DNA from 3 places in the Sinorhizobium sp. FG01 genome. Region 3 is predicted to be linked to each of the others. Evidence: riboswitches for the same ligand, from Rfam matches in the RefSeq annotation. Region 3 holds a riboswitch; each other region holds the start of a gene.

Region 1 (7,798 bases), on a different contig from region 3:
GTCTGAGAGCTGAAAGTGCGCGGCGCGGATCGAGATGCGCTTCCTCAGGAAAGAACAGCGCCTCGCGAAACCGCCCGGCGAGCGCCGGCTCCAGCGCTACGATTTCTTCCGCGCCGATCCAGCGGTAGCCGGAGGTGCGCGAGGCGAAGCGCCTGAGTTCGGCCGCGTCGCGCAGTGGGGCGACGACCAGCGTGCCGTTGCGATGGACCGAACCGGCGGGTAGCGCGGCCTCCCACCAGCCGGCGGCAGCGGCGCCGCGGATAAGAACGGCCTCCTCGGCGCTTTCCCGCTCGCACCAGGGGGCGAGCATGCCGCCGGCGTACCACGAGGCGGCAGTCGCAAAGCCATGTGTTCGTTCCACGACCATGACCGCCGCGCCGCGCGCAACGAGTTCATGGGCGGCCGTGAGGCCGGCGACGCCAGCCCCCTTGATCAACACGTGCATCTCATTCTCCGGCGGTCGTGGCTGCGCCTTCGCCGACCGGCATGTAGAGGTCGCCGCCCTCGCGATACTTCGCCGCCATGGCCTCGAGCCCCTCCTTCTGCGCCTCGGCGCGGATGTCGTGGGAAATCCGCATCGAGCAGAATTTCGGGCCGCACATGGAGCAGAAATGCGCGACCTTGTGTGCCTCCTTCGGCAAGGTTTCGTCGTGGAAATTGCGGGCGGTTTCCGGATCGAGCGACAGGTTGAACTGATCTTCCCAGCGGAATTCGAAACGGGCTCGCGACAGCGCGTCGTCGCGGATGCGGGCGGCCGGATGGCCCTTGGCAAGGTCGGCGGCGTGCGCGGCGATCTTGTAGGTGATGACGCCGACCTTGACGTCGTTGCGGTCCGGCAGGCCCAAATGCTCCTTCGGCGTGACGTAGCAGAGCATGGCGGTGCCGAACCAGCCAATCATCGCCGCGCCGATGCCTGAGGTGATGTGGTCGTAGCCGGGCGCGATGTCGGTCGTCAGCGGCCCGAGCGTATAGAAGGGGGCCTCGCCGCAGGTTTTGAGCTGCTTGTCCATGTTCTCCTTGATCTTGTGCATCGGCACGTGGCCGGGGCCCTCGATCATCACTTGGCAATCCTTCGCCCAGGCGATCTTCGTCAGCTCACCGAGCGTTTCGAGTTCCGCGAACTGCGCCGCGTCATTGGCGTCGGCGATCGAGCCGGGACGCAGGCCGTCGCCGAGCGAGAAGGAGACGTCATAGGCGCGGCAGATGTCGCAGATCTCGTCGAAATGCTCGTAGAGGAAGCTTTCGCGGTGGTGATGCAGGCACCACTTGGCCATGATCGAGCCGCCGCGCGAGACGATGCCGGTGACGCGATCGACGGTGAGCGGGATATAGTGCAGCCGCACGCCGGCATGGATGGTGAAATAGTCGACACCCTGCTCGGCCTGCTCGATCAGCGTGTCGCGGAAGACCTCCCAACTGAGATCCTCGGCGATGCCGCCGACCTTCTCCAGCGCCTGATAGAGCGGCACCGTGCCGATCGGTACCGGCGAATTGCGGATGATCCATTCGCGGATGTTGTGGATGTTGCGGCCGGTCGAAAGGTCCATGACCGTATCGGCGCCCCAGCGGGTTGCCCAGACCATCTTCTCGACCTCTTCTGCCATAGACGAGGTGACGGCGGAGTTGCCGATATTGGCGTTGATTTTTACCAGGAAATTGCGGCCGATGATCATCGGTTCCGATTCTGGATGGTTGATGTTGGCGGGGATGATCGCCCGGCCGCTGGCGACCTCCTGGCGGACGAAATCCGGGGTGACAAAATCGGGAACCGCGGCGCCGAAACTCTCGCCGTCGCGGGCGAGCGCCTCCTTGGCGGCCTTGCGGCCGAGGTTTTCGCGTATGGCGATGAACTCCATTTCCGGCGTGATGATGCCGGCCCGCGCATAGGCAAGCTGGGTGATCGCCTGACCGGGCTTGGCCCTCAGCGGCCGGTGGCGGACGGGGAATTCCGGCGTCAGCCGCTCGCCAGATGCAAAGCCGTTGTCCTCCGCCTTGACGGTACGGCCCTCATAGCTTTCGACATCGCCGCGCGCCAGAATCCAGTCGCGGCGCAGCCGCGGCAGGCCCTCGTCGATATGGATATCGGCGCCCTCGAGGGTATAGGGGCCGGAGGCATCATAGACGGTGACCGGCGGCTCGCCGGAGGTCGGATGCAGCGCGATCTCCCGCATCGGCACGCGGATGCCGGCATGGATCTCGCCCGGCTTGTAGACCTTGCGGGAGGCCGGAAGCGGTCCCTGGGTGACCGAGGGTGCTGCGAGAGACTTGAAAACATTCATCATGAGGCTCCAAAGTTTTCGCGTTGGAGACCCAGTTCTGAAGCCGGAAGGATGAAAAGACGCATCGCCGATGGATCGCGGGAATACGGAATCCTGGCATCAAGCGTCTGCACCGTCCCTACGCCAGTATGAACTGGATCAGGTTCAACGGGTCACTGCGCGCTCTAGCAGTATCTCAGCCCCTTGCCGGGACCCCCCTGGTGAATGGACGCCAATAGTCACTGTTATCGCCGCGGCGTCAAGACTGTTTAGAGGAGGTTAGGAACCGAGTGCGACGTGCGGGCATTCCGTCGCACTATCGATACTTGAATACTATCGATAGGGAGATGTGGCCTGAAACATCATGGTCGGTAGCGGAAGTCAAGGTGGAGATTACTTCCACTTAACCAAGCATTAACCGTGATTTCAAGGAGTTAAGATTCATTGAAGTTACCGTTCTAAGCCCGAGGAAGACAGTGCGGTTCTACATGCCGGGCTCGTCTCGGCGCCGTTCATCACGGTCGACGATACCGGTGCGCGGCACAATCGGCGCAATGCCTTCACCACCCAGATTGGCGGCGAGCACTTTTCCACCTTCCGCACCAGCCTGTCGAAATCGCGGCTCAATTTCCTGTCCATCTTGCGGGCGGGTCATCAGGACTATGTTCTCAATGACGAGGCGATGAACTGGCTGAAGGCGCAGGGCGTCGAGCACGCGATTATGGCCAGGCTCAAGACCAATCCCCCTGCCATATTCACCGATCAAGTTGCGTTCCTCGAGCATTTGGCCAGCAAGGGCATCGATATCCTCGACCGACAGCTTCTGCGTCCTGTTGCGGAGGCGGCGATCTGGGGCGCCATCCGCCATCACGGCCTGCTCGGCAGCACGGTGATCGTTTCGGACGATGCGGGGCAGTTCCGTGTCGCCAACCACGCCCTGTGCTGGATCCATGCGGAACGCCTGCTGCAGAAACTGATGCCGGCGACACCGAAACAGGAACGGCTGGTCACGACGACCCGCGATCTCGTCTGGCGCTTTTACAAGGCGCTGAAGGTCTGGAAACAGCAACCTTCACCGCAGTTGATCACCGGGTTTCGGCGCAGGTTCGACAAAATATTCGCGCGACGTACCGGCTATGACACGCTCGACAAGCTGCTCGCGCGCCTCCATCGACGCAAGGCTGAACTGCTCAAAGTTCTCGAGCACCCGTATATTCCACTGCACACCAACGCGTCGGAGAACGATATTCGTTCCTTCGTCACCAGGCGCAAGATCTCCGGCGGCGACGGTCGCATCGCCCGTGACGTCATGCTCGGGCTGATGAAGACCTGCCAAAAGCTCGGTATCTCCTTCTATCATTTCCTGGGGGATCGCCTCGGCTTGGGAGCTCAGGACGGCCAATTCCACCTCTGTCGCAACTCGTCATGATGGCGAGCTAAAATCAGGCCTTTCTCGAAAACGGCACCAGCTTGCCGCTCTGGCCCTCGTCAGTTCGCTTTTCCTTTCGCAGCAACTGCGGTGAGACATTCCATTGCCGGGCGTTGTCGCCGTGCACCGTGACCGTCTTGCGGTTTCGACGGATGACGATTCCAGCCTGCGTCTGGCCGTGATTGTCTTCGAACACCACACGCTCGCCGATCGCCAGTTCGAGCAACGCGTGCGTCGTCTTCTGCTGATGCAGAAAGTGCAGCCGATCGACGACCGCATCGTGCAATTCGATCAGTTCTGCTTCACTCAAGCCGTCAAGGTCGATCCCGTGCATCTTCGCCTCCCATCTACAGCGATGGTCGCGCCGAACATGCGCCAAGGCAATCGCAGCTCACGGGCTACCCACAGGATCGTTCAGCTACTTGATTTCGGGCTTCGCCACCCAATCTGCCCCACGTACCGAGGAAGCCAAGGACCAGCTTCGCCCTCAGTCTCGATTTCTTGCTTTCTGACGTTCCTGGATATCCGTCCACCAGGGCAACAACTGGCTGAAGTCCAACGTCAGATTTTTCGCCTCCTCCGGTTTACGGCCTTCACGACGAACCTCGCGGAGTGTCCATCCACTATGTTCAGTCGTTGTCGATCGAGCAAACGCGTCCAGTAAGTCGTCTTCAGTGGATAGGACCAGGGTGTCTGCGAGATCTTGAATGGAGCAAAAAATGACGGGACGCCTGTCTTCCTGTGTGATATTGCCGTCGGTATCGGCGAGCGTTGAGGCACGTGACAAAGCTTCGGTGCGAAGGCCCGGTGCCATCTGCATCCAAGAGTCCAATGTCAAAACGATCGCATGCGCCTCAGGTGCGAGCTCATACCCGCGAAACAGGCCGCGCCTAACATGCGAGAAAAATCGCCAAAGCTGGAAGATCGCCTTGACGATCTGGTCATAAGCGCCTTGGGCCTCCGCGATTGGATCCTCGGCGAATTGCGCTTTGTGGGTGAGCTTCGTCGCCTTGCATTCAATTACGGCTACAAGTTTGTCAGCGTCCTTGAGCAATACGTCTGGCGAGTCGTACGACGCTTTCTTCGACCCATACCGGATTGCTGGCAGCGCTTCGAACCGTGGACACAAATTGACAATGAGCAGGCGAGTGTACTCTTCGAAACGCTGATTGGCCTCGTTGACCAGAGCAGACGACCCGAGAGCGACGTCGTAGTAAAGGCCTACAGTCGCCCGGAGCATGATAAGTTCCGGAAGAGGTGCGATGTAAGTTCCAAGGCGCGGGTGAATGACCACAGGAAAGCGCCGAAGCACACTTGGCAAGTAGGCAATCCGGCGCTCCGCAGGCAACATATCGAGCGCTGATTCACGTAGTGCTGGTATTTCGCGCGCGATCACTGCCAACGTTTTGTCGATTATTTCTTGAGGCTTGTTCAAGAAGGAGAGGGGTGTCGCCTTTACCCATGGCACCTTTCGGTGATGCACGAACAGTACAAAGCATCCGAGAATAAAATCAGAAACGCTTATTCCATTCTTGTCTTTAAAGAATTTTTCGCAGTCGCCTTGCGCGTAGACATAGGCGTAGCGGTAGAGCCTTTCGGTAGTCGCAAAGCCGCGCTGCCATCCGAACTGACGTTGACCGATGCGGTGCAGCTCGGCGAAGATATTGCTGCCGTCTAGCCGAATGCCGCTTTCGTAATTCTCGGCGGATCGAAGCAGGTTCACGACGAGCGCCATTGCACCGAAGTGCCCGCAATTCAGCCGCCGAGACGCGTTCTTTTGGTCGTGTTTCGGGATGGTCAACAGGAGCATGACCAACGTTTCGATGTCCCACTTGTAGACGTAGTATTGAGCAGCGATGTCAGTTGTTTTCGCCTCCGACGGATGTTCAAGGTATCTATTCACATCCCCGCCAATGCTGGACTGCAGCGTGTCGACCGCCCAAGCCATCTGGAGAAACTCGGCGTCATCAGCCTTGGCGAGATGATCGCTTAAAAGTTCTATGGCGTTTCTGAATTTTCGGCGGAACAATTCGACTTTCGCTCGGCTCATGAAGAGGGGGCATCCGTGAAGATTGCGGGTTTGTGAGGACGCGAAAACGTATCTCCTAGGTGCAACAACAGCAATGCCACTTGCGCTTTGTGGCCAGCGAACTGTGTTGCCAAGGCTCGATAACTGAGCACCGATTGTGATACGCTCACCCGGTCAGTAGCATGCTGCTGCGGAGTAGATTTCGTGCAGAGTGACCTCTAGTACGGCCGCCTCGCTCCCGAAATGCTCGGCATTGCTCCGGTACGCAATCTTCAACGGCGAACGCTGATCGGGCACCCCACCAATGCTTGTCCCGGCGCTCGCACTATTGATGACATCCAGTGTCAGGCTGCAGACGTAACGAGTTTCGCCCGGGTGTATCACCAGCTCAGGGATGTGAGAGATCGTCCTCGTATCATTGTACTGATTCACCATCACGTTTTCCCCTAGGCCATGCCAACCGACGCCGTAGGGACCGACATTTGTAATCTGAAGCGATACGTGGCGGGCAGTCGCTCGGCCCAGATTAGTAAGGGCAAGCCTGAGTCTGGCTTCAAAGTGCTTCTCATGGGGTCGGCTAATGCCTTTAGTGAGCTCGTACCCCAAGGCTAAATCTGGGGCGGCAGAACTGCGGATAGCGTCCACCACCTCATAGTGCTCCATCACGAAGTTTGATGCGCCAGCGCGTTTGTAATATTTAGCGTCGGCTTGGGATCTGTGTGGCCGCTGGCTGGATGCAGGCACATCCACTACGAGATATCCGTAGCCAGGTCGCCTGCTTGAAGGAATGCCGTAGACCCGAATCCCGCTGTGGCGCGACTGCAGCAGATCTCCGACCGCTTGGGCCAGGGTAGTCTGCGCTCTTTCGAAACTTGCAACGGGCATAAGCTCCCCAGCGCAGTCGATCCCATCTTTCGTCTTCCTGGCATCAACGCCGATGACGAGAATGCCCCCGACAGCATTGGCGAATGCGGAGAGCGCGGCCCCGAGCGTCGCCCGGTTGGGGCTGTCGAGCAGGCCCTCCTTAAAAATCGATCCGCGTTTGAAATCCAGCGTCAGGGATTCCTGGGTTCGGTCGATGATCATTTGCTCCAGGAGGGCCTCGCCTCCTTCCAACATCGTCTGGACATTCATCCGTTAACTCCGTTTTCAATCTCTCACGCGAATGCGACATACTGGCAGGTTATGGGCGTAGGGGCGTCGAAGGTTGGCCGGGTCGGAGATCAGGTTGACGAGAGAATTTGCTGTTCGTGTTTGGGGCGATGTTGGCCGCCTCGTCCCTTGTTTTGGGCTGGGGCGGGAAAGGAAAGCCATACTCTGCGAACACTTAGAAAACATGCGCTTTGTTTCAGATGATTCTGATCTGTTTATTCCCGACCGCAAGACAACGGATCGGCCGTCCGATCTTCGATCGCACGCACCCGCCGAGCCATACTCGGCCCGCGGCTGCCGCCGAAGTGCTAGTTCAGCCCTCGAAGGAATGCCGGGTTGACGGAATAGGTGGCCTTGTTTCTGTCACGCCCACGCTCCGCTTCTAGCCGCCTGATGTCATACGCACGATCGTAGATAAAGACAGGTCCGGAAGCAGTCTCCACTCCTAAGAAACCGTACCATAGCAGCAGGTCGAGTGTCTCCTCGAAGCCCAGCCCCAAATAATCGCCCGAAAGGAGCGAACGGAGTTCGACCGCTGAAAGCCTGCTGCCACTACCGATGAAGTAGTAGAAGATGTCCTCGGGAGTACCGGCGACGTCGCGCAATTCGTATCCGAAGTCCGAGACTAAATAGAGAGACATTTGGCGGAGACCTTCCTCGACGTCTTCCTGTGTGACAGACGCGTGACCACGGTTTATCGCAAAGGACAGAATGCGCTCGCACAGGTCTATCAGGAACCTGGGGCGCCGCAATGAGGTCTCGATCATCCAGTCCAGAGCATTGCGCCCGTCGTCAAGAACTGGATTGAATGCATCCCAGACTGCCTCTTCCTGATCTTTCTCCACGCTACTCACGACTCTCTGCTTAAGTAGATGGCGGAGCTGTGCTGGATCCGACCAGTCGACCTTTATTGGGTTATATTTGCCGCGA
Region 2 (7,798 bases), on a different contig from region 3:
CGAGCGAGCCGTAGACCGGCCGTTCCAGGGAGCCACGGAGGCGCTGGAAAATATCTTCCTGGTCTATGACGAAGGAAAGGTGGCTGCGGCTTCCCTCGATCTGCAGTTCCGACAGTCTGTTGCCGTCGAGGATCGCAGCTTCGCCCGGCTTGGAAATCAGATTCTCGCTCCGTCCTATCTTCACGCAGGCGGAGCCGTGCAGGGGAAGCAATATCAGCAGCTTAGGCACCTCGTCCTTCTGTCCGATGCTAAGAGTGCCCCGCGAAATCACGCGGCTGAAGGCGACCCGTCCGGCGGCGGCGAACTCATAGCTGTAGGAGAGGTCCGTTTTCAGCGGCCTTTGCACCCGGACAGGCCCGATGCAGCGCGTCAGAACTTCGGACAGCTCTTCGGCGTCGCTGCCCAGATATGAGAGTTTCATTCCCTGCCTTTGCCCTTGCATCGTCAGTTTCCCGATGAGAAATCAAGACATCTCGACCCGGCGCATCCTCCCGTTGCGCCCGGCCGCGTTTCTAATGCATGTCGCCCAAAACTGTGCAGCGGTTTTGGGATGACGACATGCACAAAAACAAAGACCTAAAGCGCGCCGCGTGAATACGTTTGAACGCGACGGGCTTTAGCACCTTATGGGTCCATTGCTCTGACACCCGCCGCAGTCCCGCGAGCGACTTGATCGAATAGACGGGCCAACGCGTGCGAGCCACGCAAAGTCGCTGACGTCTCCTCCCGGTTTTGTTAGCGCGCGCTTATGCAACAAGACGGCGGCTTACAAGTAGGAAGATTGAAATTTCCGATTCCTTCCCTTCGAGTGACGCCGCCGCCTCCTACTGCTGCTCAAATGTTGTGCGGAGTGCCGCGCGAAGTGGCAGAGTCTTCTGAAGTTCGATGCTGCTCCTAAGACTGGAATCCTACCGTCCTCGCTTCCGCAGGGAACAGTTAATTCGCGGTAATCTTCAGCCGCCCTTGAGATCGGAAGTTCTAGATCGGACGGGGGAGTTCTCTCTTCCCAGGATGTTAAGAGATGCTCGAAGAGCGGGGTTATCCGCCGCGCTGGATCAAGGCGTCGGGATACTGGATCCTGGGTCAGGCCACGAGAAGTTCGACGAGGCTTAGGCCGCATCGAAATTTCCACGTGCCGTAGCTCATCCGCCGGTTTGTCATGGATCGTCCTTAATACTGCCACGACCGGTGCGGGAGACGGAGCACGGATTCACTTCGTCGTGAGTTTTAGGTGAAGGTAATGACTTCGGCGCCCGTTCGCCCTAGGTCGAGGCGATGATCAGATCTCTGGCCGTCGTTCTATTGCTCTTGCTGCCGCTTGCCTCCAGCGCAGCCGCGGAGTCTCCTGCCGTTCCCGATCTGGTGAAGGGGCTTGCCGATCGGGAAGAGCTGAAGCCGCTGAAGACCGTCATAGTCGCGCGTGACGGTGAGACAATCGCCGAGCAGGGCTATCGCGGCCACTCTCCGGGCGAATCGACCAATATCAAGTCCGCGTCGAAGTCGATCATATCGGCCCTGGTCGGGATCGCGATCGACAAGGGCCTCCTGGACGGTCCTGAACAGAAGATCGCACCGCTGCTGAAGGAGGATCTGCCCTCGCCGGCGGATCCGCGGATCAATGATATCACCATCGGCAACCTGCTTTCCATGCAGGCCGGACTTGGCCGGCTGTCGGGGCCGAATTACGGCCGTTGGGTATCGAGCCGCAATTGGGTTCGCTTCGCGCTCTCGCAGCCTTTCGCCGACGAGCCTGGCGGCCGGATGCTCTATTCGACAGCCTCGACGCACCTGCTTTCGGCGATCCTCACCAAGGCCGGCGGCAAGTCGACGCTCGCGCTCGCGCGCGATTGGCTCGGTCCGCTTCAGGGTTTCAGGATCGGTGCCTGGGAACGCGATCCCCAGGGCATTTATCTCGGCGGTAATCAGATGGCGATGAGCGCAAGATCGTTGCTTGCCTTCGGAGAACTATACCGCAAGGGCGGCCGGGCGTCCGACGGACGGCAGATCGTTCCGGCGGACTGGATCGATCTTTCGTGGCAGCCCCACACGAACTCCTATTTCTCCGGCGACGCCTATGGCTATGGCTGGTTCACCCGCCGGATCGGCGGCGAGACGGTCCATTTCGCCTGGGGCTATGGCGGCCAGATGCTCTACATCGTCCCGGCGCTGAAGCTCACCGTGGTCATGACCTCCGAGGAGAGCGGCCCGTCGGCGCGCAACGGCTACCGCGACGCGTTGCATCGCGTCCTGGCGGAAATCGTCAGCGCAGTGAAAGCGGATTGAGTTGGGGAGGACTATCGAAGCCGCGAAAGGCTAAACGAGCCCTTCGCGGCTGTTGGTCGTTACGCGCTGCCCAGGGCCTCATGCCGTCGGCTGCTTCGTCTTCCTGAGATAGGGAAGAACGGTGTCGAAGGAGCCGAAGCGCTGGATGGCGTCCTCGTTCGATACTGCGGCCGTGATGATGACATCTTCGCCCTGCTTCCAGTTTGCCGGCGTTGCGACCTGATGCTTGGCGGTGAGCTGGATGGAATCGATGGCGCGCAGGATCTCGTTGAAGTTGCGGCCGGTGGTCATCGGATAGGTGAGGATCAGCTTGATCTTCTTGTCGGGTCCGATGACATAGACCGAGCGCACGGTGGCGTTGTCGGCGGGCGTGCGGCCCTCGGACGTGTCGCCGACGCCGGCGGGCAGCATGTCGTAGAGCTTGGCCACCTTCAGATCCCGGTCGCCGATCAGCGGATATTCGACGTCGAAGCCGGTCGCGACCTTGATGTCGTTCTTCCACTTGGCGTGGCTGTCGACGGGATCGACCGAAATGCCGATGATCTTGACGCCGCGCTTGCGAAACTCGCCTTCGATCCCGGCCATGGCGCCGAGTTCGGTGGTGCAGACGGGCGTGAAATTCTTCGGATGCGAGAAGAGCACCGCCCAGCCATCGCCGATCCATTCATGGAAATTGACGGTGCCTTGTGTCGTCTCGGCGGTGAAATCGGGGGCGGTGTCGTTGATGCGGAGGCTCATGGCTTGCTCCTTTCGGGTCGACGGGAATGGGCCCAAGAATAGCGCAATCAACGGAGTTTTCGAGGACGAAACGCGCCGTCGCGACGCGCAAGAGAAACGTCTGCAGCGTGTTTCTGCCGCTTCAGAGAAAAATCTTCCATCGGCAGATGGCGGGTCCGCAAGCAGTCGCTCGCAGGTGGCAGCGTTGACACTGCCGCATGCTTGCCGCATAGAATGTCGGCATTCCGAGGGGAGCGCCGAGCGGCGCTGAGACGGCGGTGAGCCGGACCCTTGAACCTGATCCGGGTCATGCCGGCGTAGGAACGGAAAGAGGCTACCCTCCGCCACGTCTTCGCCTTCACCTGGGTCTCCGTGATTTTTCACCAGGAGATCGACCAATGCAGCCTCATGCGCCCGTGCCGCCGATCGCGCTCACCATTGCCGGATCGGATTCGGGCGGCGGGGCCGGTATCCAGGCGGATATCAAGACTTTTTCGGCCCTCGGCGTCTACGGCGCCAGCGTCGTGACGGCGATTACCGCGCAGAATACGAAGGGCGTCACCGCCGTCGAGGACGTCTCGCCGGAGATTGTCGCAGCGCAGATAGACGCGCTTTTTTCCGATCTCGACGTGAAGTCGATCAAGATCGGTATGGTCTCGCGCCGGGAAACGATCATCGCCATCGCCGAAGGCTTGCGCCGCTTCGAGAGGCGCGCTGTTGTCGACCCGGTCATGGTCGCAACCTCCGGCGATCCGTTGTTGCAGCCGGATTCGATGGCCGCGCTCACGCATGAGCTTCTACCCTTGGCAATCGTCGTCACACCCAATCTGCCGGAGGCGGCACTTCTCACCGGCCGCCCGGTTGCAGAGGACGACGCCGAGATGACCCGCCAAGCCGAGGCCCTCATGACGTCGGGCGCCCGCTCGGTGTTGATCAAGGGAGGGCATCGGAGAGGCAGCGACGCGACCGACCTCTTCTTCGACGGCGATCGGCTCGTCCGCTTCCCGGCGCGGCGCATCGAAACACGCAACGATCACGGGACCGGCTGCACGCTTTCGGCCGCCATCGCCGCCGGTCTTGCCAACGGACAGCCGCTCGCCGAGGCGGTGGGCGCCGCGAAGGCCTATCTGCACGCGGCGATTTCCGCCGCCGACCGGCTGAAGGTCGGAGGGGGCCGGGGACCGGTCCACCATTTCCACGAATGGTGGGGGCGCTGAGGCGGATTCATATTAGGCGGGATTGCCGCCACGCCCACCGGCAATTGCAGCAGCTATAGGCGAACCCATTCAGGGCCGCCTATAGCACCGCGCAGGAGTTCGCGGTCAGGCGGCCGTGTGCCGGCTCGTGACGCCTTCCTCGATATAGTACTTGCCGTAGCGGTGCCGATATTTCTCCGCACCGCCGAAGTCGCTGTATTTCTCGAGTTCGTCCATGTCGGTCTTGTTGAGGATCACGCCCAGGACCTTTGCATCGATCTGCGGCTCGGAATTCAAGAGGTCCCGAACGAGCCTCGAGGGCGTGCGGCCCCATTCTACCACGAAGAGGACGCCGTCTGCGAGCGGCGTGAAGGCCTTCGCGTCGACCACGGGAGCAAGCGCGGCGAGATCGACCACGACGTAGTCGAAGGAATTGCGGGCATTCTCGATGAGCCCCGCCATCGCCTGGGAGGCGAGCAGTTCGTTGCTCTGATGCCTGCGATCCGACGCTCCGCCGCCGGCCGGCAGGATCGCGAGCTTTGTGCGCTGATCCACCTTGATGCCGGCGGGCCAGGTCGCTTCTCCCGTCAGCGTCTCGACCAGCCCCGTGCGCGGAGCCGGCGTGATCATCTGGGTGAGACCGGGCTTGCGGATGTCGGCGTCGATCAACAGTGTCCGCTTGCCGCTCGAGGCCAGCAGCGCCGCGAAATTGGCCGCGACGATCGACTTGCCCTCGTCCGGAAGGGCCGAGACGATCGCGATGACGCGGCTCTCGTTTCCGGGCAGCATATGGTCGCAGGCGAGCTTGGCATTCCGGAATGTCTCCGCGAAGGCGGAGCGCGGCGCATCGAGCACGATCCGCGAAAGGCGTTGGAATGGCGTGGCGCCCTCCGAAGGGTCGTGCGGTTGTCGGTCCGATCCGAAACGGGCACGCACGAGCTGCGTTGTTTTCTTCGTCCGCGAGCCGATCAGCGGAACGTAGCCGAGCGATCGGTGGCCGAGCATGGAGCGCACCTCGCCTTCAAGCCGGAAGGTTCTTTCGCGGAATTCGAGGAATGCGGCATAGGCGCCGCCGAACATCAGGCCGAGCACGGCCGAAAGCGCCAAGGTCATGGTCTTCTTCGGGCTCGACGGCGCCGTCGGGACGCCGGCTTCGGAAATGACGCGCGCCTTGGCGATCGGGAAGGACTGTTGCTGCGTTGCCTGTTCGTAGCGGCCGAGATAGGATTCGTAGAGCGTCTTCAGCGCCGCGGCCTTCTGCTCGAGGACGCGCAACTGCACCAGCGACTTGCTGGCGTCGGAATTCTTGCCGGCGATCCCCTCGATGCTCTTGCGCAGCGAGGCCTCGCGCGAGCGGGCGACTTCGAACTCGTTCTTGTAGCTTGCCGTCAGCTGCTGCAGTTCCTGATAGATCTGCCGGCCGATGTCCTCCTTCTCGGCCCGAAGCGAAACCGCCTGCGGATGGTCCTCGCCGAAATTCTGCGCCACCTCCTGCTCCCGCTTGCCGATGCCGAGATAGCGGGTGCGCAGGTCCCGGATCACCGAATTGTCACCCTCCTTGGGGGAGATGGTGGCATTGTTGACGGCGGCCTCCGGCCCCTGGTCGATGATCGACTTGAACTGTTCGTAGCGCGCCGAGGCACTGGCCGTATCCGCCTGCGCGACGATCAGCTGACTGTTGAGATCGGCGAGCTGCTGTTCGGACATCAGTTCGCCGCGCGCCGCGGTCAGGCCGTTCTCGCTGCGGAACTGCTCGACCTCGAGGGCGGCCGCCTGCGAGCGCTGCCGCAGATCGTCAAGCCGCTCCTGCAGCCAGACCGAAGCCCGTTCCGTCGCTTCGAAATTGGCGTTCAGCTGGTCGGTCAGATAGGCTTCAGCATAGGTCCTGACGACACCGGCGGCAAGCTGCTGATCGCTCGATCGGAAGGAAAGCGCAATCACCGAACTGCGGCCGACGCGTTCGACATAGAGCGACTGCTGCAAGATTGCCGAGGCTTTCAGCCGGCGGCCATTGCGCGCCGCTTCCTCCGAAACGCCCGGCCCGCCCGAGAACAGGCCGGTCGCCGTCTTCAGCCAGTCCTTGACGACGGCGGCCGGCGAACGGGGCGGATTGACGATGGTATCGTTCTCCGAAAGGTTGAGCTTGTCGACCACCCGCAGCGCCAGCTCCCCGGACTTCAGGATCTCGACCGCGCTGGCGATCTGCGTGTCGAGCATCTGGCTGTTGGTCGGCACCGGTTCTTCCTCGGCATATTTCGACAGGTTGTCGTCGAGGAGGATCTGCGTCAGCGAGGTGTAATAGGGGGTCGCGAACAGCAGATAGGCGGCCCCGAGCAGGATGAAGAGCACCACGAACGCTGCAACGAGCCTTGCCCGGCGGACGACGACGGCCAGCAGACGGTCGAGATCGATAAAGCCGTCCGATTGTTCCTCGCGGGGCACGATGCTCAAGGGTACACTTCTCTGTTTCATGGGGGCCGTTCTGTTCATCTTTTTCTCCGGTCCTCCTGCCTGCTTCCTTAAAAAACATGCAGTATTTCAAAGCGCTGCAGCGATTTCTCCGCGTCCTGCAGGACACGCGACGCTCTGCTCCCGGCGGCCTCGCGCGGCCGCCGGGAGCTTGGGCTTATGCCGCGCGGATGCGGCTTTCGTGAGACAGGACGATCTCGCGGACGGATTCGAACACGACGTCGCCGATGTCGGCGCGGGCAAGCGCGAAGGCGACATTGGCTTCGATGAAGCCCTGCTTCGAACCGCAGTCGAAGGTCCGGCCCTCATAGGGATGGGCATGGAAGGACTGGTCTGCTGAAAGCTTCAGCATGCCGTCGGTCAGCTGGATCTCGTTGCCGGCCCCGCGTGACTGGTGCGCGAGAATGGAGAAGATCTCCGGCTGCAGGATATAGCGGCCGTTCAGATAGTAGTTGGACGGCGCCCGCCCCGCCGGCGGCTTTTCGATCATCTCGGTGACCGAGAAACCGTGGCGCACCGTATCGCCCTTGCCGACGATGCCGTATTTCGAGGCCTCTTCGGGGGCGCATTGCTCGACGGCGACGACATTGCCGCCGACCTCGCGGTAGAGATCCATGAGGCCTGCCATGCAGCCGCGTGCGCCGAAGGAGACCATGTCCGGCAACAGCAGTGCGAACGGCTCGTCACCGATCAGGTCGCGTGCGCACCAGACGGCGTGGCCGAGGCCGAGCGGCGCCTGCTGGCGCGTGAAGCTGACGGAGCCGGCCTTCGGCAGCATAGCTTCGAGCTCGGAGATCTGCGCATTCTTGCCGGAGCGCGTCAGCGACGAGATGAGTTCCGGCGTGTCGTCGAAATGATCCTCGATCACCTGCTTGTTGCGGCTGGTGACGAAGACGATGTGCTCGATGCCGGCCTGGCGCGCCTCGTCGACGGCGTACTGGACGACCGGGCGGTCGACGATCGTCAACATTTCCTTCGGCACGGCCTTTGTCGCGGGAAGGAACCTCGTTCCGTTCCCGGCAACGGGGATCACTGCTTTCCTGACGGTCCTGATGCGGTCCATTTTGTTATCCTTTGCTTGTGTGAGGATCATTGCCCAGCGGGGATCGTTCAGCCGCCACCGTGATCGGGGC
Region 3 (7,798 bases):
GAAGCTGGTGGCGCAGAGCATGAAGACGAGGCCGGCAATGCCCGGCAGCAATCCCCGGATCGCCGGCCATTCGATGAATCGGAAGATCGCTAACGACCCCATGCCGAGATTGGCGGAGCTGCGCCAATATTCGCCGGGAATGCGCTCGAGTCCGGCAAGCATCAGCCGGGCGGCAAGCGGCATGTTGAAGAAGACATGGGCAAGCAGGATGCCGAACAGGCCATAGACGCTGATCGGCTGCTGGCCCATTGCCGAGAGAACGTGGTTCAGAATGCCCTGCCGGCCCCAGACCTCGATCAGGCCGAGCGCCGCGACGAGCGCCGGCAGGCCGAGCGGCAGGGCCATCAGCCGCAGCATCCAGATCCGGCAGGGGAAGGACGCCTGCCGTGCCAATGCGCGTGCCACGGGAATGGCGAAGAGGATCGACAGGGCCGTCGAGAGGCCCGCCTGCAGCAGCGTGAAGCGCGTGACGCGCCAGATATAGGCGTCGAACAGGCCGTCGGCGTTGCTCTCGCCCGTCTGCGTGATGAGGGCCATTCCCGCCATGCCGACAAAAAGCAGGATGCCGCCGAGGCAGAAAGCCGCGGCGGCGATCGTCATCCTGCTCTCGGTGCTGTCGAACAAGCCGGCCTCAGTTCTCGCTCATCGCCGCCAGCCATTCGTCGATCCAGGCCTTGCGGTTGGCCGCGACCTCCTCCGAGGGCAGCAGCAAGGTCTTTTCGGGATTGACGAGTTTGCCAAAGGCTTCCGGCAGCGGCTCTTTGGTGGTGCCGACCGGCATCATCCAGTTGGTCGTCGGAATGATCGACTGGAATTCCGGGCCGGTCATGAAGGCGAGGAACTGGCGGGCGAGTTCCGGCTCCTTGGCGTTCTTCGTCACGCCGGCCACTTCGATCTGGATGTAATGACCCTCGGCGAAGGCTGCTGCCTGATAACGATCCGTTCCTTCCGCCACCATGTGGTAGGCAGGGGAGGTGGTGTAGGAGAGCACCATCGGCGCCTCGCCCTTGGTGAACAGGCCATAGGCTTCAGACCAGCCGGGGGTCACCGTCAGCACGCGCTCCTTGAGCTTGGCCCAGGCCTCGCCGGCCTTGTCGCCATAGACCGATTTCACCCAGAGCAGCAGGCCGAGGCCGGGCGTCGAGGTGCGCGGGTCTTCGATGACGATCTTTTGCGCAGGATCGCCCTCGACCAGCTCCTTGAGGCTCTTCGGCGGGCTCTTCAGGGTCTCGGTGTCGTAGACCACGGCGAAGTGGCCGAAGTCATAGGGCACGAAGGTATCGTCGGAAAAATCGCCGGGAACCTTGAGGCCTTTTGTGTCGAGGCCGTGCGGGGCGAAATAGCCGGTGGCCTTGGCCTCGGCGACGAGGTTGGTATCGAGGCCGAGAACGATGTCGGCCTTCGAACCCTCGCCTTCCAGCTTCAACCGCGTCAGGAGCTCGACGCCGTCGGCAACGCCGACATAATTCACCTTGCAGTCGCAGGTCTTGCCGAAGGTTTCGGCGACCTTGGCGCCAGGACCCCATTCGGTGATGAAGCTCTCATAGGTGTAGATCGTCAGCGTCTTTTCGGCAGCTGCGGCGCTCGCGGAAAATGCCGCGATGGCCACGGTGGCGATAGCCAGCCGGCCAAGGATCTTGCGATGGAGTGAACTGGACATCTGGGCACTTCTCCCTGTTGTTGATGTTGCACGGGAAAAGCGCGTATCGGTCCGATCGCTTCTAATCCCTCCGCCGGTACGAGCCGGATCAGGTTCCGCGGGTTGGCTCGAAGCCTCTCAGCCATTGAATCCGCGAGCGGTTCCAGGCACCCCGTTAGAGCAACCAAGATTTAGCTTCGGGCGGCAGCCAAGGCAAGCGGAGTTTCGGCCGGAGCATTGGCCCTTGGCGCTGCCTGCGCTATTAAGAGGCCCGAAGCCTGCAAGGCTTTGAAATTCAAACAACGGCGGCGGCGTTTTGTTCGCCAAGCGAGGCCATTTCATGCCGGATATGCTCGTTCGCCTCTATGCTTTGCCCGAGGATCGCGCGTCACGGCTCGGCCCCGACGTTGCCATTCGGCGCGCCCTGGCGCCCGAGCGCAGGATCGTCGTCTCCTGGATCGAGGAGCGCTTCGGCACCCTTTGGGCGGGCGAGGCGGAAGCGGCCTTCTCCTCGACGCCGACGCGGATCCATCTCGCGCTCTGCAAGGGCGAGCTTGCCGGCTTTGCCTGCCATGACGTGACGGCGCTCGGCTTCTTCGGTCCGACGGGCGTCGACAAAACATTGCGCGGCCGCGGCATCGGCGAGGCTTTGCTCTTCGAGAGCCTCTCCGCCATGCGCGCCGCCGGCTATGCCTATGCGATCATCGGCGGCGTCGGCCCGGCCGAATTTTACTCGCGCGCCGTCGGCGCGGTGGAGATTCCCGATTCGACGCCCGGCCTCTATGCCGACATGCTGTTGCCAGAGGAAAGCGGAAGTTGATCCAAGCAGTCCTGTTGGCCAAACGGCCCGAAGAGGCGTTCTACCCTTTTCCTTCGCTGCCGCTTTGCGCTATGGGCTTCTGCCATGACCCGATCGACCTTCACCATTCTTCTCGGCGGCGCGCTCAGCTTGACGGAGCGGCTGACGGCGCAGCTTTCCGGCAGCCGGTTCATCGCGGCGGACGGCGGCATGCGCCACGCGAAGACCCTCGGCATCGTCCCGGATCTCTGGGTCGGCGATTTCGATTCGACCGACGAAACGCTGCTGGCGGCATTCGCCCAAGTCCCGCGGGAAAACTATCCCGCCGCCAAGAACGCCACCGATGGCGAGATCGCGGTCGAGGCCGCGCTTGCGCGCGGTGCGACCACGCTGATCTTCGCCGGCGCGCTCGGCGGCACCCGCAGCGACCATGCCTTCCTGCATCTCTTGCAACTCGCGGCGCTTGCGGAAGAGGGCCACGATGCGTTCATGACCTCGGGCGAGGAGGAGGCCTATCCGCTGATGCCGGGCACCCGTGAGATCGACCTGCCGAAGGGCAGCCTGTTTTCGGTCCTCGGATTCACCGAGCTTTCCGGACTGTCGATCGAAAACGTCCGCTATCCGCTCGACGGCTTCGCGCTTTCCTTCGGATCGTCCCGGACCATTTCCAACGTCGCGGAAGGTCCGGTCCGCTTCTTCCTGAAATCCGGCCGGGCCGTGGTCCTCGCCCGCCCCTACGATCTTTCCGGAGCCTGACGCCTTGGCGCCCCCCATCCTCAAGCTTGACGACATCTTCCTGACCTTCGGCGGCACGCCGCTTCTCGCCGGCGCCAATCTGCAGGTCGAGCCCGGCGACCGCATCTGCCTCGTCGGCCGAAACGGATCCGGCAAGTCGACGCTGATGAAGATCGCCGCGGGCCTCGCCGAGGCGCAGTCCGGAGAGGTTTTCCGGCACCCGTCGGTGACAATCCGCTATCTGCACCAGGCGCCGGATTTCGACGGCTTCGATACGGTGCAGGCCTATGCGGAGGCGGGGCTGGGACCCGGCGACGATCACTACCGCGTCACTTACCTGTTGCAGCATCTGGGGCTGACCGGCGACGAAGACCCGAAGCGCCTCTCCGGCGGCGAGGCGCGGCGCGCCGCGCTTGCCCGTGTGCTCGCGCCGGAGCCCGATATCCTGCTTCTCGACGAGCCGACCAACCATCTCGACCTGCCGACGATCGAGTGGCTCGAAGACGAGCTCAGCCGCAGCCGCTCGGCACTCGTCTTGATCTCGCACGACCGGCGCTTTCTCGAAAAAGTCTCGACCGCCACCGTCTGGCTCGATCGCGGCCAGTCGCGCCGGCTCGACCGCGGCTTCGCCCATTTCGAAGCCTGGCGCGACGAGGTACTGGAGGCGGAGGAGCTCGAACAGCACAAGCTCGGCAAGGCGATCGAGCGCGAGGAGCACTGGCTGCGCTACGGCGTCACGGCGCGGCGCAAGCGCAACATGCGCCGCCTGGGCGAGCTGCAGGACATGCGGGCGCGCCACCGCGGCCACAAGGGGCCGCAGGGGACGATCCAGGCGACCGTCGCCGATGCCAGGGAATCCGGCAAGCTGGTCATCGAGGCGGACAAGATCACCAAGGCCTATGGCGAGCGCACGATCGTCGCGCCCTTTTCGATCCGCGTCCATCGCGGCGACCGCATCGGCCTGGTCGGCCCGAACGGCGCCGGCAAGACGACGCTGCTGAAGCTCCTGACCGGACAGATCGAGCCGGATTCCGGCAGGGTAAAGCTCGGGACCAATCTGGAGATGGCGACGCTCGACCAGAAGCGCGAGGATCTGAACTTCGACGAGACGCTGGCGCACTACCTGACCGACGGACGCGGCGAGACGCTTCTCGTCAACGGCGAGCAGCGCCACGTCACCGGCTACATGAAGGAATTCCTCTTCCAGCCGGAACAGGCGCGCACGCCGATCAGCGAACTTTCCGGCGGCGAGAGGGCGCGGCTGATCCTCGCCCGCATCCTGGCGAGCGCCACCAACCTGCTGATCCTCGACGAGCCGACCAACGATTTCGACATCGAGACGCTCGACCTGCTGCAGGAAATCGTCGCCGGCTTCGCCGGAACGGTGATCCTCGTCAGCCACGACCGCGATTTCCTCGACCGCACCGTGACCTCGACCATCGCGCCGGCCAATCCGGAGGCGCCGGACGGCCGCTGGATCGAATATGCCGGCGGCTATTCCGACATGATGGCGCAGCGCCGTGGCGCGATCGAGGAGCGGCGCCGGGCCGAAAAGGCCGAGAAGACCAAGCCGAGCGAAACGGCAGCCGAAGCGGTCGAACCGCAGAAGGCCAAGGGCAAGCTCTCCTACAAGCAGAAATTCGCGCTGGAGAACCTGCCGAAGGAGATCGCCAGCACCGAGGCCGAAATCGCCAAACGCGAAGAGAAGATGCACGATCCGGCGCTCTTTTCCCGCGATCCGGAAGGCTTCGCCAAGCTCGCCGCCGAGCTCGAAAAGCTGAAGGAGAAGCTGGCGCGCATGGAGGAGGAATGGCTGCAGCTCGAAATGCTGCGTGAGGAACTGGAGGGCTGAGGTCAGACCGCGATCCGTGAGCGGACTTGCGGCCGATTGTTCCAGCCGCTATCCCGGGTCGCGGGCTTTACGAGGACGGCCATGACGATATTCCAGGCGCTGTTGCTTTTTGTTGCGGGCTTCCTGTCCGGTGCCGTCAATGCGATTGCCGGCGGCGGCACGTTTCTGACCTTCGGCGCGATGACGCTTAGCGGCCTGCCGCCGATCGTCGCCAATGCCACCTCCTCGATCGTGCAGTTTCCGGGCTACGTCACCTCGGCGCTCGCCTATGCCAAGGAGATCCGCGCCGACCGCAGGAATGCCGTCCTCCTCGGGGTGATATCGGCGGTCGGGGGGCTCGCGGGCGCGCTTCTCCTGCTGTCGCTCTCCAACCCGTCGTTCCGCGCGATGGTGCCCTGGCTGCTGATCGCCGCGACGGCGATCTTTGCGGCGGGCCCTCTCCTGAAGCCGAAGGCCCGCAGCGACGAGCACCGAATCGGGCCGTTCGGTGTGGCGAGCCAGATGGCGACATCCGTCTATGGCGGCTTCTTCGGGGCCGGCATGGGCATCATGATGCTTGCGGTGCTCGGGCTTGCGACCGGCGGCAGCTATCACCGGCTGAATGCGCTGAAGAATTTCATCTCGATCGTCATTGCGCTGATCGCCATCCTGGTGTTCGCCGCAGGCGGCGTCGTTTCCTGGCTCCATGCGGTGATCATGGTGCCGGGTGCCGCCCTCGGCGGCTATTCCGGCGTCTGGGCCGCCCGGCGCGTTCCGCAGGCGGTCATCCGCGCCATCGTCGTCGCCGTCGGCCTGCTGCTCGCCGCTTATTATTTCTTCACGGGCTGAGGCGGATCACTCTCGAAGGCACGCGCCAGCAGATCGGGGCGGCGTTCCGCCGTCAGCCGCCGCGCCTCGGCCGCGCGCCATTTGGCGACGGCGCCGTGATTTCCTGATGTCAGCACCGCCGGAATCTCGTGGCCTTCGAAGACCTGCGGCCGGGTATATTGCGGGTGCTCGAGCAGCCCGCCCTCGAAGCTTTCGTGCACGCCGGAGAGTTCATTGCCCATCACCCCGGGCAGGACGCGCACGACCGCATCGAGCAGCACCAGCGCCGCCGGCTCGCCGCCGGACAGGATATAGTCGCCGATCGACACTTCTTCGAGATGGCGCGTGTCGATGACCCGCTGGTCGACGCCCTCGAAGCGGCCGCAGACGATGACGGCGCCGGGACCGGCGGCAAGCTCGCGAACGCGCGCCTGCGTCAACGGTCGGCCGCGCGGGCTCATCAGCACGCGCGGCCGGTCGTCATCCGCCGCGACGTGGTCGATGGCGCGGGCAAGAACATCCGGCTTCAACACCATGCCGGCGCCGCCCCCGGCCGGCGTGTCGTCGACGGTGCGGTGCTTGTTCTCGGCGAAATCGCGGATCTGCACCGCCTCGATCGACCATTGGCCGCGCTCCAGCGCCTTGCCGGCGAGCGACACGCCGAGATGCCCCGGAAACATCTCCGGATACAGCGTCAGGACCGTGGCGCGAAAGGACATCGCCGGCGGCTCACTTGCGCTTCGTCGGGAATTGCTTGTCGAGGCTCTCGTCCTTGTCATCGACGAGCCCGGCGGCGACCGGATCGACCAGCAGCTTGCCGGCCTCGAGATCGATCTCCAGCACCGACCATTCGGTGAACGGGATCAGCACCGGCCGGCGGCCGGGTCCCTTGAGCTCCAGCAGGTCCCCGGCGCCGAAGTCGAAGACGCCGGTCACCGAGCCGTAGCTCTTGCCAGTGCCGTCGATCGCTTCCAGGCCTTCGAGATCGGCATAGAAAAACTCATCCTCGTCGAGGTCGTCGTCGGGGAGGTTGTCGCGTTCGATGAAGAGTTCGAGGCCGTTCAACGCTTCCGCCGCGGTTCGGTCGTTGATGCCGCGGAAGCGGACGATGACCACGTTCTTCGCTTCACGGATTTCCAGCACCTCGAAGACGCGGCCGTCCTCGCTGTGCAGATTGCCGTAGTCGCCGAGCGCCGTCGGATCTTCCGTAAAGGACTTTACCCGCACTTCGCCGCGCAGGCCTTGCGCCGCGCCGATCGTCGCCATCAGGACAGGGTTCTCGAGCTTGGTCATTTTCGGCATCCAGGCAGGAGGGGTTCTTGCCACCGCTCCAATTCTTTGCCCGCTCCAATTGTTCGAACGTGCACATAAAGCAAAACGGGCGGCATGAAAATGCCGCCCGTCTGCTAACACCGTCCTGACGGTTATTATTCCGCGGCTGTTTCCGCAGCGGCAGCGGCGGCATCCTCGGCCTTCTGCTTGGCTTCGGCGGCACGCTCCTGTGCCTTCTTGCCCGGCAGTGCCTTGGTCGGGTTGTTGCGGGCCGGGCGCTTGGCAAGGCCTGCCTGGTCGAGGAAGCGCAGGACGCGGTCGGTCGGCTGGGCGCCCTGGGCGATCCAGTGGCTGACGCGCTCGGCGTTCAGCTCGACGCGCTTTTCGTCGTCCTTGCCGAGCATCGGGTTCCAGGAGCCGATCTTTTCGAGGAAGCGGCCGTCACGCGGGCTGCGCGCGTCGGCAACGACGATCTGGTAATAGGGGCGCTTCTTGGAACCGCCGCGGGCGAGACGAATTTTCAGTGCCATTTCAGTTACTCCTTGCAGGCTTTCTTGACCGCTTCGTTCAAGCGGAACGGGTGGTGCCGGCGCTGCCCGCGGGCTGCGAGCGATCGGCGGCGATGGCTTCATGATGCCGGATGACTTCCTTGATGATGAAGTTCAGGAACTTCTCGGCGAAATCCGGGTCCAGA

The links. A riboswitch is a leader RNA that binds a small molecule or an ion and turns the genes downstream of it on or off. The one in region 3 is predicted to bind thiamine pyrophosphate.
Region 1: it holds a riboswitch for thiamine pyrophosphate, as region 3 does, so the genes downstream of both, thiC (phosphomethylpyrimidine synthase ThiC) here and thiB (thiamine ABC transporter substrate binding subunit) in region 3, are expected to answer to the same signal.
Region 2: it holds a riboswitch for thiamine pyrophosphate, as region 3 does, so the genes downstream of both, thiD (bifunctional hydroxymethylpyrimidine kinase/phosphomethylpyrimidine kinase) here and thiB (thiamine ABC transporter substrate binding subunit) in region 3, are expected to answer to the same signal.

Annotation. Positions count from the first base shown of each region.
Region 1 is NZ_NWTB01000012.1:200,678-208,475, forward strand. It holds gene thiO (glycine oxidase ThiO) at 1-445, opposite strand, end outside; gene thiC (phosphomethylpyrimidine synthase ThiC) at 447-2,279, opposite strand; TPP riboswitch at 2,377-2,488, opposite strand; gene CO656_RS30890 (hypothetical protein) at 2,743-3,024, opposite strand; gene CO656_RS21140 (transposase) at 3,043-3,687, shown strand; gene CO656_RS21145 (hypothetical protein) at 3,701-4,021, opposite strand; gene CO656_RS21150 (hypothetical protein) at 4,175-5,737, opposite strand; gene CO656_RS21155 (ATP-binding protein) at 5,891-6,850, opposite strand; gene CO656_RS21160 (hypothetical protein) at 7,177-7,798, opposite strand, start outside.
Region 2 is NZ_NWTB01000006.1:306,303-314,100, forward strand. It holds gene CO656_RS11775 (AraC family transcriptional regulator) at 1-421, opposite strand, end outside; gene CO656_RS11785 (serine hydrolase) at 1,276-2,283, shown strand; gene CO656_RS11790 (peroxiredoxin) at 2,362-3,021, opposite strand; TPP riboswitch at 3,239-3,341, shown strand; gene thiD (bifunctional hydroxymethylpyrimidine kinase/phosphomethylpyrimidine kinase) at 3,417-4,217, shown strand; gene CO656_RS11800 (polysaccharide biosynthesis tyrosine autokinase) at 4,323-6,686, opposite strand; gene CO656_RS11805 (UTP--glucose-1-phosphate uridylyltransferase) at 6,823-7,728, opposite strand; gene CO656_RS11810 (glycosyltransferase family 2 protein) at 7,733-7,798, opposite strand, start outside.
Region 3 is NZ_NWTB01000007.1:184,192-191,989, forward strand. It holds gene thiP (thiamine/thiamine pyrophosphate ABC transporter permease ThiP) at 1-624, opposite strand, end outside; gene thiB (thiamine ABC transporter substrate binding subunit) at 632-1,660, opposite strand; TPP riboswitch at 1,709-1,824, opposite strand; gene CO656_RS13185 (GNAT family N-acetyltransferase) at 1,980-2,459, shown strand; gene CO656_RS13190 (thiamine diphosphokinase) at 2,544-3,194, shown strand; gene CO656_RS13195 (ABC-F family ATP-binding cassette domain-containing protein) at 3,199-5,025, shown strand; gene CO656_RS13200 (sulfite exporter TauE/SafE family protein) at 5,107-5,853, shown strand; gene trmD (tRNA (guanosine(37)-N1)-methyltransferase TrmD) at 5,835-6,551, opposite strand; gene rimM (ribosome maturation factor RimM) at 6,562-7,125, opposite strand; gene rpsP (30S ribosomal protein S16) at 7,260-7,634, opposite strand; gene CO656_RS13220 (chorismate mutase) at 7,672-7,798, opposite strand, start outside.